3 regions of the Duganella sp. 3397 genome follow, and region 1 is predicted to be linked to each of the others. Evidence: predicted binding sites of a transcription regulator. Region 1 holds the regulator's gene; each other region holds the start of a gene.
The links. Region 1 encodes LexA, which represses DNA repair genes until DNA is damaged. Its sites were predicted from a motif close to ACTGTATNNNNATACAGT; they were not measured.
Positions count from the first base shown of each region.

Region 1 (4,158 bases):
GGGCGAACGGCGCGACATCGGCGTGCGCTTCACCCTGGCGCCGTCGATCTGCGCGATCGAGGCCAGCCTGATCGCGCAGAAGCGGCCAGTGGCGGTCGGCATCCCCGGTTACGTCGTGCCCACCGACCTCGACGCCACGCTGTTTCTCAACAGCCCGCTGCGCGTGACCGGCATCGTTAGCGCGCCGGCCGCAGCGCTGGTGGTGACACCGGCAGCAGCTGGCACTGTGGAAGCCAAGGGCTGGCGCCGCTACACGGTGCAGGGCCGCGCGTGGGGCCCTGCGCGCCTCAGCATCAGCTACGCCGACGGCAGCGTGCAAACCGTCAGCTATTTCGTCACCAAGCCGCTCGACCAGGTGGTCGCCGACCTCGGGCGCTTTACCACCACGCGCCAGTGGTTCGATGACAAGAACGATCCGTTCGGCCGCACGCCTGCCATTCTCACCTACGACCGCGAGGTCAACCGCGTGGTCACCGACGATCCGCGCGTGTGGATCTCGGGCATGAGCGACGAAGGCGGCGCCGGCAGCTGGGTGGCGGCCATGGCCAAGCAGCTCGACAATCCCGATGCAGCCGAGGTCGCCAAGCTCGAGCGCCTGGTCAATGAAACCGTGGTCGGCAAGCTGCAAGTGGCCGACGGCCCGCAAGCGGGCGCCGTGCGCAAGAGCCTGTTCTACTACGACCCCGCTGCTTTCCCCGGCTACTACGCTGCCGCGACCAACTGGAAAACCTGGACCTCGTGGTCGAAAAAGGACGCGGGCGACCTGGGCCGCGCCTACAACTATCCGCACGTGGCCATCGGCCACTGGGTGCTGTACCGGCTGGCGCGCAATCACGTGGGCCTGGTCACGGCGCACGACTGGCGCTGGTATCTGCAGCACGCCTACCAGACCACGGTGGCGATGATGCGCGACGCCCCCGAATACACGCGGTTCGGCCTGATGGAAGGCGACGTCTTCCTCGACATCCTGACCGACCTGCAACACGAGGGCATGACGGTCGAAGCGGCCGACATGCGGCGCATGATGCAGCAACGCGCCGACCACTGGCGTACCCTCGCCTTCCCGTTCGGCAGCGAAATGGCGTGGGACTCCACCGGCCAGGCCGAGGTGTACGCCTGGATGCGCCATTTCGGCTACCAGCGGCAAGCCGACATTACGCGCGAAGTGATACTCGGCTACGATCCGGCCATGCCCAGCTGGGCCTACAACGGCAATGCCCGCCGCTACTGGGACTTCCTGTACGGCGGCAAGACCGCGCGCATCGAGCGCCAGGTGCACCACTACGGCTCGACCTTGAACGCGGTGCCGCTGTTCGACGCCTACCGCGCCAATCCGGCCGACTTGCACTTGCTGCGCGTGGCCTACGGCGGCCTGCTGGGCGGCATCACCAATATCGACCGCGACGGCTTCGGCTCGGCCGCCTTCCACGCCTGGCCCGACATGATGCGCTGGGATGCCTACAGCGGCGACTACGGCATGGGCTTCTACGGCCACGCCATTGCCAGCGCCAGTTACGTGCTCAAGGATCCGACCTTCGGCTGGCTGGCGTTTGGCGCCAACCTCGACGAGCAGGCCGACGGCCTGATTCGCATCGTGCCGCGCGACAGCGCCCGCACCCGCCTGTTCGTGGCGCCGGCGCGCGCCTGGATCACGCTCGAAGCCGGCAAGATCGACAGCGCCACCTACGATCCGCGCAGCGGCGCCATCACACTGGAGCTGGCGGCGGCAAGCGTGCAAACGCCCGCTGCGCGGCTGCGGGTGGAAAGTCCCAGGCAGTTGAAGGCCGGTGAATTGTTAATTGAGCGCGGCAGTTACGTGGTGCCATTGGCCAAAACTGCCCGGCGCGTCGTGCTGGAGCCGCTCTGAGACGGGCCTGTAACAACTTTTTTCACATTATTTCGCCTGATGCAAGAAATTCTCTTGCATTGGCGCGCATACTGTACAAAAATACAGACTGTCTATATACACAGCCTACTGACCCCATGATCAAGCTCACCGCACGCCAGGAACAAATTCTCAATCTGATCAAGGACGCCATCGAAAACACCGGCTTCCCGCCCACGCGCGCCGAGATCGCCAACGAGCTGGGCTTCAAGTCGGCCAACGCCGCCGAAGAGCACTTGCAGGCGCTGGCGCGCAAGGGCGCGATCGAAATCGCGGCCGGCACGTCGCGCGGCATCCGCCTGCTCGGTGTGCATGCGGAGCCGGCCGCCGCCAGGATTCCACCTTCGTTGATGATGTCGCTGCCGCTGATCGGCCGCGTGGCTGCCGGTTCGCCCATCCTGGCGCAGGAAAACCTGGAGGCGAGCTACAGCGTGGATCCGGCCATGTTCTCGGCCAAGCCCGACTACCTGCTCAAGGTGCGCGGCGAATCGATGCGCGACGCCGGCATCATGGACGGCGACCTGCTGGCGGTGAAAAAGATCGACAGCGCCAAGAATGGCCAGATCGTGGTGGCGCGCATCGGCAACGAAGTGACGGTCAAGCGCTACCGCAAGACCGGCTCGCTGGTGGAGCTGCTGCCGGAAAACCCGGAGTTCAAGATCATCAAGGTCGATCCGGAGGCGGACGAGTTTGCGCTCGAAGGCCTGGCAGTAGGCTTGATGCGTACCTGGCACTAAAAAACAAGGACCGCCGCGGCGGTCCTTTTTGTTTTCAGCATCCTTCCAGGGCGCAGCTGAAGTCTTCCAGCAGGTCGTCCTCATCCTCGATGCCGACCGACACCCGTATCAGCGACTCCGCAATCCCCATCGACGCGCGCCGCTCGGCGCCCATCTCGTAGAAGATCGTGTGCGCCACCGGGATGATCAGGGTGCGCGTGTCGCCGAGGTTCGATGCCGGAATCGCCAGTTTCAGGCGATTGAGGAAATCGAAGCAGTCGATGCCGTCCTTCAGTTCAAAACTCAGCAGCGAACCATGCTTGCGGAACAGCTCGGAGCTGATGCCATGCTGCGGATGCGAGGCCAGGCCCGGGTAGTACACCGCCGCCACGCGCTCGTCCGATTCCAGCAGCCTGGCCAGCGCCAGCGCGTTGCTGCTGGTGCGCTCCATGCGCAGCGCCAGGGTTTCGGCGCCCACCGCGATATGGTGCGCGGCCTCTGGCGCCAATGACGCACCGAAGTCGCGCAGCGCCTTGGCGCGGATTTGCGCCAGGCCCCATTGCAGCGGCTGCGCCTTTTTATAGTTCTCGTAGATGTTCGGGAACCGGGTCCAGTCATAGGCGCCGGTATCGGTGATGCTGCCACCCAAAGCGTTGCCGTGGCCGCCGATCGACTTGGTCAGTGCATTGACCACCAGGCCGGCGCCGACCGACTTGGGCCGGAACAAATACGGCGTGGTCATGGTGTTATCGACCACGTACAGGATGCCGCGCGCCTGGCACAGTTCGCCAATACGCTTGAGGTCGGCCACCTGCGTGCGCGGGTTGGCGATGGTTTCCACGAACACCACGCGGGTGTTGTCGGTGATGGCCGCCGCCACGTTGGCGACGTCGGTGGCATCGACGAACGACACGCCCACGCCCTGCGCCATGGTGGTTTGCCACAGGCTGTTGGTATTACCGAACAAGAACGACGACGACACCACGTGGTCGCCGGTACGCAGCAGCGCCTGGAACACGGCGCCGATCGCGCCCATGCCGGTGGCGAAGCAGATCGTGCCCACGCCCTGCTCCATCTGGTTGACCTTGTCTTCCAGCGCGGCGATGGTCGGGTTGCCCTGGCGGCCGTAGCGAAAGCCCGGCTCCTTGCCCTGGAATACCGATGCTAGCTGGCGCGCATCGGCGTAGCCGAAAGCCACCGAGGTGTGGATCGGCTTGTGCAGCGATCCGTGCTCGATGCCCTTCTGGCGGTCGTTGTGCAGGATGGTGGTGGTGAAGCCGTAGTTTTTCTTGTCGGTCATGGTCTGCCCAATTCAAACCCGCACCGCCACAACCGGGGTCGGACCCCTGCTGGGTCAGACCCCATGACGTGGGTGTGCGGGGTAAAACGTCATCAGCCTTCGTTGGCCAGGTTCAGGTTCAGCTGCGAGCGGCCTGCGTCTTCCGGCTTGGCGGCCTTGGTCGGGTTGTTGCGCTCGTTTTCCAGCTTGTCCAGGTACTCGCGGCTGACGTCGCCGGTGATGTAGACGCCGTCGAAGCACGACGCCTCGAAGCTGGT
Region 1 is NZ_JAVDVB010000010.1:109,696-113,853, reverse strand. Features, by position in the region: gene J2X54_RS24355 (DUF5695 domain-containing protein) at 1-1,867, shown strand, start outside; gene lexA (transcriptional repressor LexA) at 1,984-2,622, shown strand; gene J2X54_RS24345 (cystathionine gamma-synthase family protein) at 2,657-3,901, opposite strand; gene purF (amidophosphoribosyltransferase) at 3,994-4,158, opposite strand, start outside.

Region 2 (4,158 bases), on a different contig from region 1:
CGTAGCCGTCGGCGCGACCGCGCACGTGCAAGGGGCCGAAGTCGCCCGACAGCGCAATCTCGGTCTCGTAGCCATCGGCGCGGCGCGAGGCGACTACCGCGTGGCCGGCCATGCCTTCCTGCGCCGTGGGCGAGGGCGTGAAGCGCAGGTCGAGGTCGCCCTCCTTGGCGGTGAACTCGCACAGCGCGCGCACGGCGATGGTGTAGGTGCCGGCAGTTTCCACGTCAGGCCGCCCACTGCAAATAGCACACGGCCACCGGCATTTCGTGCGTGGCGCAGTAATCGATCCAGCGCAGCTGGTTGTCCTGCAGGCGGTCGCCCGGCCCTTTCACTTCGATCATGGTGTAGCGCCGCTCGGCGGGCCAGAACTGGATCAGGTCGGGAAAGCCGGTGCGGTTGGCCTTGATGTCTTGCAGAATGCGCTCGAAAGCGCGGCGCAGGTGCACCGGCGGGATGCACTCGAGCGCCAGGTCCAGCAAATCGTCGCTGAGCGCCTGCCAGTGCAGGAACGGCGACTGGATGCCGCGCTTGGCGCCGTGGTTGGCGCGGATGGTGGCGCGGTAGTCGCCGCTGTCGAGCTGGGCGAAGCAGGCGGCAAACTGGGCGGCGCGGCGGCGCTGGAAGTCGGCGCTGTGCAAGTCGGCCGGAGCGCGGTGGTACGGGTGGAAAAAAGCGCCCGGCACCGGGCAGAACACGGCTTCCCAGCACAGCAGCCCGAACAGCGAATTGATCAGCGAATTTTCCACGTAGTACACCGGTGCGTCTTCGCGCGCCAGGTGGTCGCGCACGACGAATTCCACGTAATGGTGCTCGGTGGGCAGCGGCAGGCTGAGGTCGATGCGCAGCGGCCTGGCCGGTGGCACCGGCGGCGGCTTGGCGTGACCGAGCTTGCGGGCCAGCCGTGGCGCCATGCGCAGCAGTTGCTGGCGTTCGGCTTCGGTTTCGGGCGCAGCCATGGCCTGCTGCAGCAGGTCGAAGGCGGCGCGCGGCTGCTCGTCTTTTTCCAGCACGCGGATGGCGCGGGCGCGCGCGCCAGGATACGGACACGCTGCGTACACGGCGTGCGCGGCCGGCCAGTCGCGCAGCTTTTCCAGGTGCTGGCCGATGGCAAAGGTGAGCTTGTGACGGCGGCTGAGCAGCCATTCGTTATCGTCCGCGCAGGCGGGCAGGTCGGCGATGATGGCGGCCGGGTCTTCACCAAGCTCGAAGCGTTCGCGGCAGCGGTGCAGGGCCAGGAAGTCGTCGATGTCGCGGCGCGTGCGAAAGCCGCGCGCTGCCGGTGGAAAGTCCACTTTCTCGTACTGGAAAATGCCGAGGTCCGACAGCACGAACTCGGTCCAGTCCTGGTGAAAATTGCCGAAGAAAATCAGGCGCAGGCGGTCGCACAGGTCTTGCACCAGGTTGCGGTAGGCGTGGTCGCCGGAATCGTTCCACCACTGCGAATACGGTTGCGGCGTTGCAAACTGTTCGCGCAGCGCCGCCAGCTGGTCGGCCTTGCGCAGGTGGCGCACGTTGGCGCCGAGCTGGAATATCTTGCCGATCTCGGGCTTTTGCAGCAGCTCGAACAATTGGTCGAGGTCGAGCTGGGGATCGTGTTCGATCAGGCCCAGCGCGGCCAGGGGCAGGGCGGCCGCGTGGGTGTCGCCGATTTCGGCGTAGATCAGTTTACTAGCGCGAAAGACCGTACCCTTGCGCATGACCATGCGCACCAAGAGCGCGCGCGAACACTGCGGCAGGGTGGGAAAGTGGTACAGGAAATCGCGTTCGTCGGCCGTGAGCAGGTCGTCGTAGCGTTCGCCTATCCACGTCAGTACCCGGTGAAAATTCTCCAGGTAGTAGAAAGGATTGTCGAGCGGATTGGCGAAAACATTGTTCATTGCGGGCACGGCAGGGAAAGGCGATGGCTGTATTTATGTACAGTGTATCGCTTTCCGAGGTGGATGCCCAGAGAAATTCTTGCGGCAGGTCCTGGTCAACCAGGATCCGCGACGTCCTCTCCGTCATTCCCGCGAAAGCGGGAATCCATGGAACATTTGCTTCGTCTCAGCATCGAAGACAGGAAACACGGGTCACAGGTGCTATGGATCCCCGCGTCCGCGAGGATGACGGAGCCGCAGGCTGCTATTTAGGTTCCGCAGCCTTGGCCGCTTCGGCCGCCTTCTGCTCGACCAGCGCATTGGCCTTGGCAATCTGCTCTTCCACCGACTGCACCGCCTGCTTGGTGGCCTTGGTCACCTGCTCGTAGCCGCTGAAGGCATTGTCGATCGCCGATTTGACGATCTGCACGGCGTTTTCCGAACCGGGACGGACGTTCTTGGTGACGTCGTAGATCAGCGCGCTGAGGTTGGTCTTGGCTTCGGCCATGTGGGCGTCGGCGGCGCGCGTAAACTCTTCGCGGATGTCGGCGATGATGGCGCCCAGTTGCTGGTTGTAGGCGGTGGCACCTGCCACACCTGGCTGCACCTTGGCGGCGGCCAGGCTCATCGCTGCCTTGGGATCGGCAGCCTGGCTCATTTCCTTGCCGGCGGCCAGGCCGTCGGCCATATGCGACTTGGCGGTGGCCATATTCAGGGCGACGACTTGCTCCACGCCTTGCACCGCGCGCGCGGTCAGGGTGTTGAAGGTTTCCAGTTGAAATTCAAACAGGGCTTTGGTGGCGTTGGCAAACTGCTCGGGATTGGTGAACATACGGTCTCCTCATGTGAATGATGGGCTGATGCTCCGGGGTGGTCCCCATGTTGTTATTTATTTGATGACGATGGCCAGTTTTTCGCAGCGGCTGTCGCGGAACGGACCACGGAACTTTTTCCAGCCCGGCCCCAGTTGCGTGGGCGAGCAAGTGAGCACCTTGGCATCGACGATGCTTTGCCATTGCCAGTAGTGCGCCGGTCCAGCCTGAAGTTGCCCACTGAACATAGTAAACGACAATAATGTTATGACACGAAGAAAGTGTTTAGACATGGCGCAAGAGTACAGCAAATCGCTGCGCCCTCAAAGTGGTGCGCTTTTTGGCAGACGCAGGGTGAACCGCGTGCCCAGGCCCACCTTGCTGGCCACGTCGATATGGCCGCCCAGCACGCCGGTGACGATGTTGTGGGTGACGTACAGGCCCAGCCCCGAACCACCGGCGCCCATGCGGGTGGTGAAGAACGGATCGTAGATGCGCGGCAGGTTGCCGCCGGCGATGCCGATGCCGTCGTCGATGACGTCGATCACAACCTCCTCACCGCTGTCGTGGGCGGCCACGCGCAGGGTGCCGGTCCTGCCGTCTTTGCCGCTGCCGAATCCGTGCACCACGGCGTTGTCGATCAGCTGCCGCAGCGCCTGCAGCAGCGGGGCGGGGTAGCTGTCGAGCTCGAGTGATTGGTCGAGCTCCTGTTCCAGGGTGACGCCTTGCCGGCGCAGGTCGGCTTCCAGCGCGTGCAATAGCTCGCCCACCTGTTCGCCCAGCCGGAAACGGCTGCGCTGCGACTGCGCACCATCGACCGCGATGCGGCGGAAGCTGGCTACCAGCGCCGCCGCCCGGTTCAGGTTGCGCAGCACCACCTGGTCGGCGCTGGCGGCCTGGTCGAGATAGGTTTCCAGCACCGAACGGCGCAGTCCGCCTTCCAGCTCGCGCCGCAATTCGGCCGTGCGTTCGCTCATGGTGCTGGCCATCACCAGGCTGTTGCCGATCGGCGTATTCAGTTCGTGCGCCACGCCAGCCACCAGCGCGCCCAGCGCCGCCAGCTTGTCTCGGCGCACCAGCTCGTCCTGGGTCAGGCTGAGGTTTTCCAGCGCCGCCGTCAGTTCCTCGTTGACTTGCTCGGCCTGGTCTTTAGATCGCAGTAGCTCCAAGGTGCGCGCCGCAACCAGCTCTTCCAGGTGCTCGCGGTGGCGCAGCAATTCTTCCTCGCGCCGGGTACGCGTGATGGCAATGCCGGCCAGGTGCGCGGCGGCGCCGATCAGGTCCAGTTCCTCGGCATCGGGCGCGCGCACGGTGCGGTAGTACATGGCGAACGAGCCGATCACGGTGCTGCTGTCCTGCATGATGGGGATCGACCAGCAGGCGCGCAGGCCGTAGCGTGAGGCCACGGCGCGGTAGGGCGCCCACAGCGGGTCATTGTCGATATCGGCCACGATCACGGTGGCGCGGCGGTGCATGGCCGTGCCGCACGA
Region 2 is NZ_JAVDVB010000005.1:284,100-288,257, forward strand. Features, by position in the region: gene J2X54_RS17755 (ATP-dependent DNA helicase) at 1-223, opposite strand, end outside; gene J2X54_RS17760 (VRR-NUC domain-containing protein) at 225-1,877, opposite strand; gene J2X54_RS17765 (phasin family protein) at 2,122-2,688, opposite strand; gene J2X54_RS17770 (hypothetical protein) at 2,746-2,916, opposite strand; gene J2X54_RS17775 (ATP-binding protein) at 2,992-4,158, opposite strand, start outside.
Region 2: a site for LexA is predicted at 1,904-1,921, ahead of J2X54_RS17760 (VRR-NUC domain-containing protein). Genes of this name have one in related genera too.

Region 3 (4,158 bases), on a different contig from region 1:
CCAGCGGATAGCGCAGCGAGAAGTCCTGCGCCATGCGCACCATGGCGTCGTACACCGACTGGTCGCCGTGCGGGTGCAATTTACCGAGCACGTCGCCCACCACCGTGGCCGATTTGCGCGGCTTGGCGGTGGAGTTGAGGCCCATTTCGTTCATCGCATACAGGATGCGGCGCTGCACCGGCTTCTGGCCGTCGCACACATCGGGCAGGGCGCGGCCCTTGACCACCGAGATGGCGTAATCGAGGTAGGCGCGTTCGGCAAAGGTGGACAGCGTGAGCGTTTCGCCGCCGTCGGTGGGGCCGCCGGGCGGCAGGGCGCCGTCCGGGTCGGGCAGCGATTCGTCAAAGAGATTTGCTTGAGTCATGTCAGTGTTTCTATTAGATATCTGCTTCGGCTTCGTTGCCGTGTTCTTCGATCCAGGCGCGGCGGGCGGCAGCTTCGCCTTTACCCATCAGCATATTGAAGCGTGCGGCCGAGGCGCCGTGTTCGTACTCGCCCAGGGCCACTGGCAGCAGGCGGCGCGTGTCCGGGTTCATCGTGGTTTCCCACAGCTGTTCTGCGTTCATCTCGCCCAGGCCCTTGAAGCGCGAGATCGACCAGGCGCCTTCCTTCAGGCCATCCTTGCGCAGCTTGTCCTCGATGGCCACCAGTTCACCCGGGTCGAGCGCGTACAGCTTCTGGATCGGCTTCTTGCCGCGCGCCGGCGCATCGACGCGATAGAGCGGCGGGCGGGCGATGCAGATATTGCCGTTGGCGATCAGGCCCGGGAAGTGGCGGAAGAAGAGGGTGAGCAGCAGCACCTGGATGTGCGATCCATCGACGTCCGCATCGGACAGGATGCAGATTTTTCCGTAGCGCAGACCGGACAAATCCGGCGTGTCGGTGGCGCTGTGCGGATCGACGCCGATCGCCACCGAGATATCGTGGATCTCGTTGTTGGCGAACAGGCGGTCACGATCGGTTTCCCACGAGTTGAGCACCTTGCCGCGCAGTGGCAGGATGGCCTGGAATTCCTTGTCGCGGCCCATCTTGGCCGAACCGCCCGCCGAGTCGCCCTCGACCAGGAACAATTCGGTGCGGGTGACATCGGTCGATTCGCAGTCGGTCAGCTTGCCGGGCAAAACCGCCACACCCGAGGATTTTTTCTTTTCCACTTTTTGCAGCGAGCGCAGACGCGATTGCGCCTGTTTGATCACCAGTTCGGCCAGCTTCTTGCCGTAGTCGACGTGGTGATTGAGCCACAGCTCGAGCGCCGGCTTGGAATACGTGGACACCAGCCGCACCGCATCGCGCGAATTGAGGCGCTCCTTGATCTGGCCCTGGAATTGCGGGTCCAGCACCTTGGCCGACAACACGAACGACACGCGCGCAAACACGTCTTCGGGCAGCAGCTTGACGCCTTTTGGCAGCAGCGAGTGCATCTCGACGAAGTTTTTGACGGCGCCATACAGGCCGTCGCGCAGGCCCGATTCGTGGGTGCCGCCGTTGGGCGTGGGGATCAGGTTCACATACGATTCGCGCACCACGGCGCCTTGCTCGGTCCATGCCACCACCCACGCCGCGCCTTCGCCTTCGGCAAAGCCTTCGGTGTCGGGGCCGGCAAACTGCGCGCCTTCGAACAGCGGAATCAGGGTTTCGCCGTCGGTCGCCTGCGCCAGCGCCTCGGTCAGGTAGCCGCGCAGGCCGTCGTTGTACTGCCAGGTCTGCGATTCGCCAGTCTTGGCGTTGGTGAGCGTGACGGTCACACCCGGCAGCAGCACGGCCTTGGAGCGCAGCAGGCGTTGCAGCTCGGTTTGCGAGATCGCCGGCGAGTCGAAGTATTTCGCATCGGGCCAGGCGGTCACGCGCGTGCCGCTCTTCTTGCCGTCGCGCGGCGCGACCACGGACGTCAGCGGTTCGACCACGTCGCCATGCTCGAACACCAGGTGGTGCAGGCCGGTGCCATTGGGTTCCTTGCGCCAGACCGTGATCTCCAGGCGCTTGGACAGCGCGTTGGTGACCGAGACGCCCACGCCGTGCAAGCCGCCCGAGAATGCGTAGGCGCCGCCCGAACCCTTGTCGAATTTGCCGCCCGCGTGCAGGCGCGTAAACACGATTTCCACCGTGGGCACGCCTTCTTCGGGGTGCAGGCCGACCGGAATGCCACGGCCGTCATCTTCCACCGTGATGCTGCCGTCGGCGTTCTGGGTGACGATAATGTTCTTGCAATGGCCGCCCAGTGCTTCGTCCGAGGCGTTGTCGATGACTTCCTGGATGATGTGCAGCGGGTTCTCGGTGCGGGTGTACATGCCCGGGCGCTGCTTGACTGGTTCCAGGCCCTTGAGGACCCGGATGGAGGATTCGCTATAGTCGGAAACTGGTTTTTTAGTGGCCATACGTGATCAAGCTGATAATGTCGATGCTGGTTTAGGTGCTGAACTGAGTACTGGGACTATGTACTGGGTTTATGTACAGTCAATTGTGCGTGTTTGCGTATTCTATCCTCAACCGGAGCAAACAGCGGCAATTTATACACGATGTTTACAGGAGGCCCCCGTCTTTTTAGACCGTTTTTACGGGCCGCCCGATAAGCTGACTCCATCGCACAACCCTCATCGGAGTCGTTATGAACCAGTTCCCTTGCGTAATGACGCTCAAGGTCGACACGGCAGCGGTCACCCAGTTGCGCCGCATGGTCACGCGGATATGCGGCGATTCGCTCGAATTCATCCGCATCGAAATCTGCGAACAAGGCACCCGCATGAAGGTGTGGCTGTGCGTGGGCGCTGCGATGGTCACGCCGGTGATGGATGCGGTGATGCAGTCGCTGCCCGGCGCGGAGTTCGGGCGATTTACTCAGACATCCCACTACTAATAGAAAGCGCAACATGAACAAATTACTACTGGCCGCCGCGCTCGGCGCCGCTTTTGCCACCGGTGCGGTGCATGCCCAGGAAGCTGCGGTCGCTGCCAAGCCTGATAACGAAGTAAGCTTCAACGCCGCCGTGGTCTCCGACTACCGCTTCCGCGGCATCTCGCAAACCCGTTTGCAGCCGGCCGTGCAGGGCGGTGCCGATTACGTCAACAACCCCACCGGCCTGTATATCGGCGCTTGGGCATCGTCGATCAAGTGGACCAAGGATGCCGGGGGCGATGGCGACGTGGAACTCGACATCTATGGTGGCAAGCGCGGACAGCTGAGCGATGCGGTCTCCTACGACGTCGGTGTGCTCACTTATGTGTACCCGTCGAACGGCCTGAAAAACGTCGCCGGCTTTGCCAATGCCAATACCACCGAGGTGTATGGTCAGCTGGGCTTCGGTCCCGCCTACGTGAAGTACTCGCATTCGGTGACCAACCTGTTCGGCTTCGTCGATAGCAAGAACAGCGGCTACCTCGATGTTGGCGCCAATATCGAGGCAGGCGAGGGCAACACCATCAACCTGCACGCCGGCCACCAGAAGGTGAAGAACAACGACGTATCGAACTACACCGACTGGAAAGTGGGCGTCACCCGCGACTTCGGCATCGTCTCCGGCGCGCTGGCCGTGGTAGGGACCAACGCCAGCAAGACCGCGTACGCGTCGCCAGTGAACGGCAAGTTCACCGGCAAGACCGCGCTGGTGCTCACCGTCAGCAAGACCTTCTGATCATTTTTTAGCTGTTCTGATCGAGCCGGCCGGGATTCATCCCGCCCGGCTCGATTTCGTTACCTGCCGCTGAACACCTGGCGATACAGGTGGCGCACTTCGGGCGCGCACAGCACGTTGGCGGTCTTGTAGGCATCTGCCTCGAAGGCGCTGTGGTGCGAGTGATAGGTGTCGTGGTCGAGCACCAGGGTGTCGGCCAGGCGCGCGCCCGGCAGCTGGGCCACGAATACCAGCAGGCATCCGGTCTGGTGCGGCGTGAGCGGTTCGCTGCCGTGGGCCACGGTGACCAGCAGCCTGGCGCCGGGATTGGCGGCGCTGGCCTCACGCAGGCGCGCCAGCAGCGCGGCGTGGTCCTGGTGTTCGAGGTCGGCGCGGCGCAGCAGCGCGACGATGACGGCGGCACCGGCCAGCGAGGCCGCATCGCGCGCCTGATTATGCGAGGCGTCGATCACCAGGTCGTCGTAGAGCTGGGGATCGTAGGCGCAGGGTTCGGGGCAGACCAGCAGCACGCGGTTGCCGGCGGCTACCC
Region 3 is NZ_JAVDVB010000004.1:294,560-298,717, forward strand. Features, by position in the region: gene parC (DNA topoisomerase IV subunit A) at 1-364, opposite strand, end outside; gene J2X54_RS14085 (DNA topoisomerase IV subunit B) at 378-2,375, opposite strand; gene J2X54_RS14090 (hypothetical protein) at 2,606-2,854, shown strand; gene J2X54_RS14095 (TorF family putative porin) at 2,868-3,629, shown strand; gene J2X54_RS14100 (hypothetical protein) at 3,689-4,158, opposite strand, start outside.
Region 3: a site for LexA is predicted at 2,438-2,455, ahead of J2X54_RS14085 (DNA topoisomerase IV subunit B). Genes of this name have one in related genera too.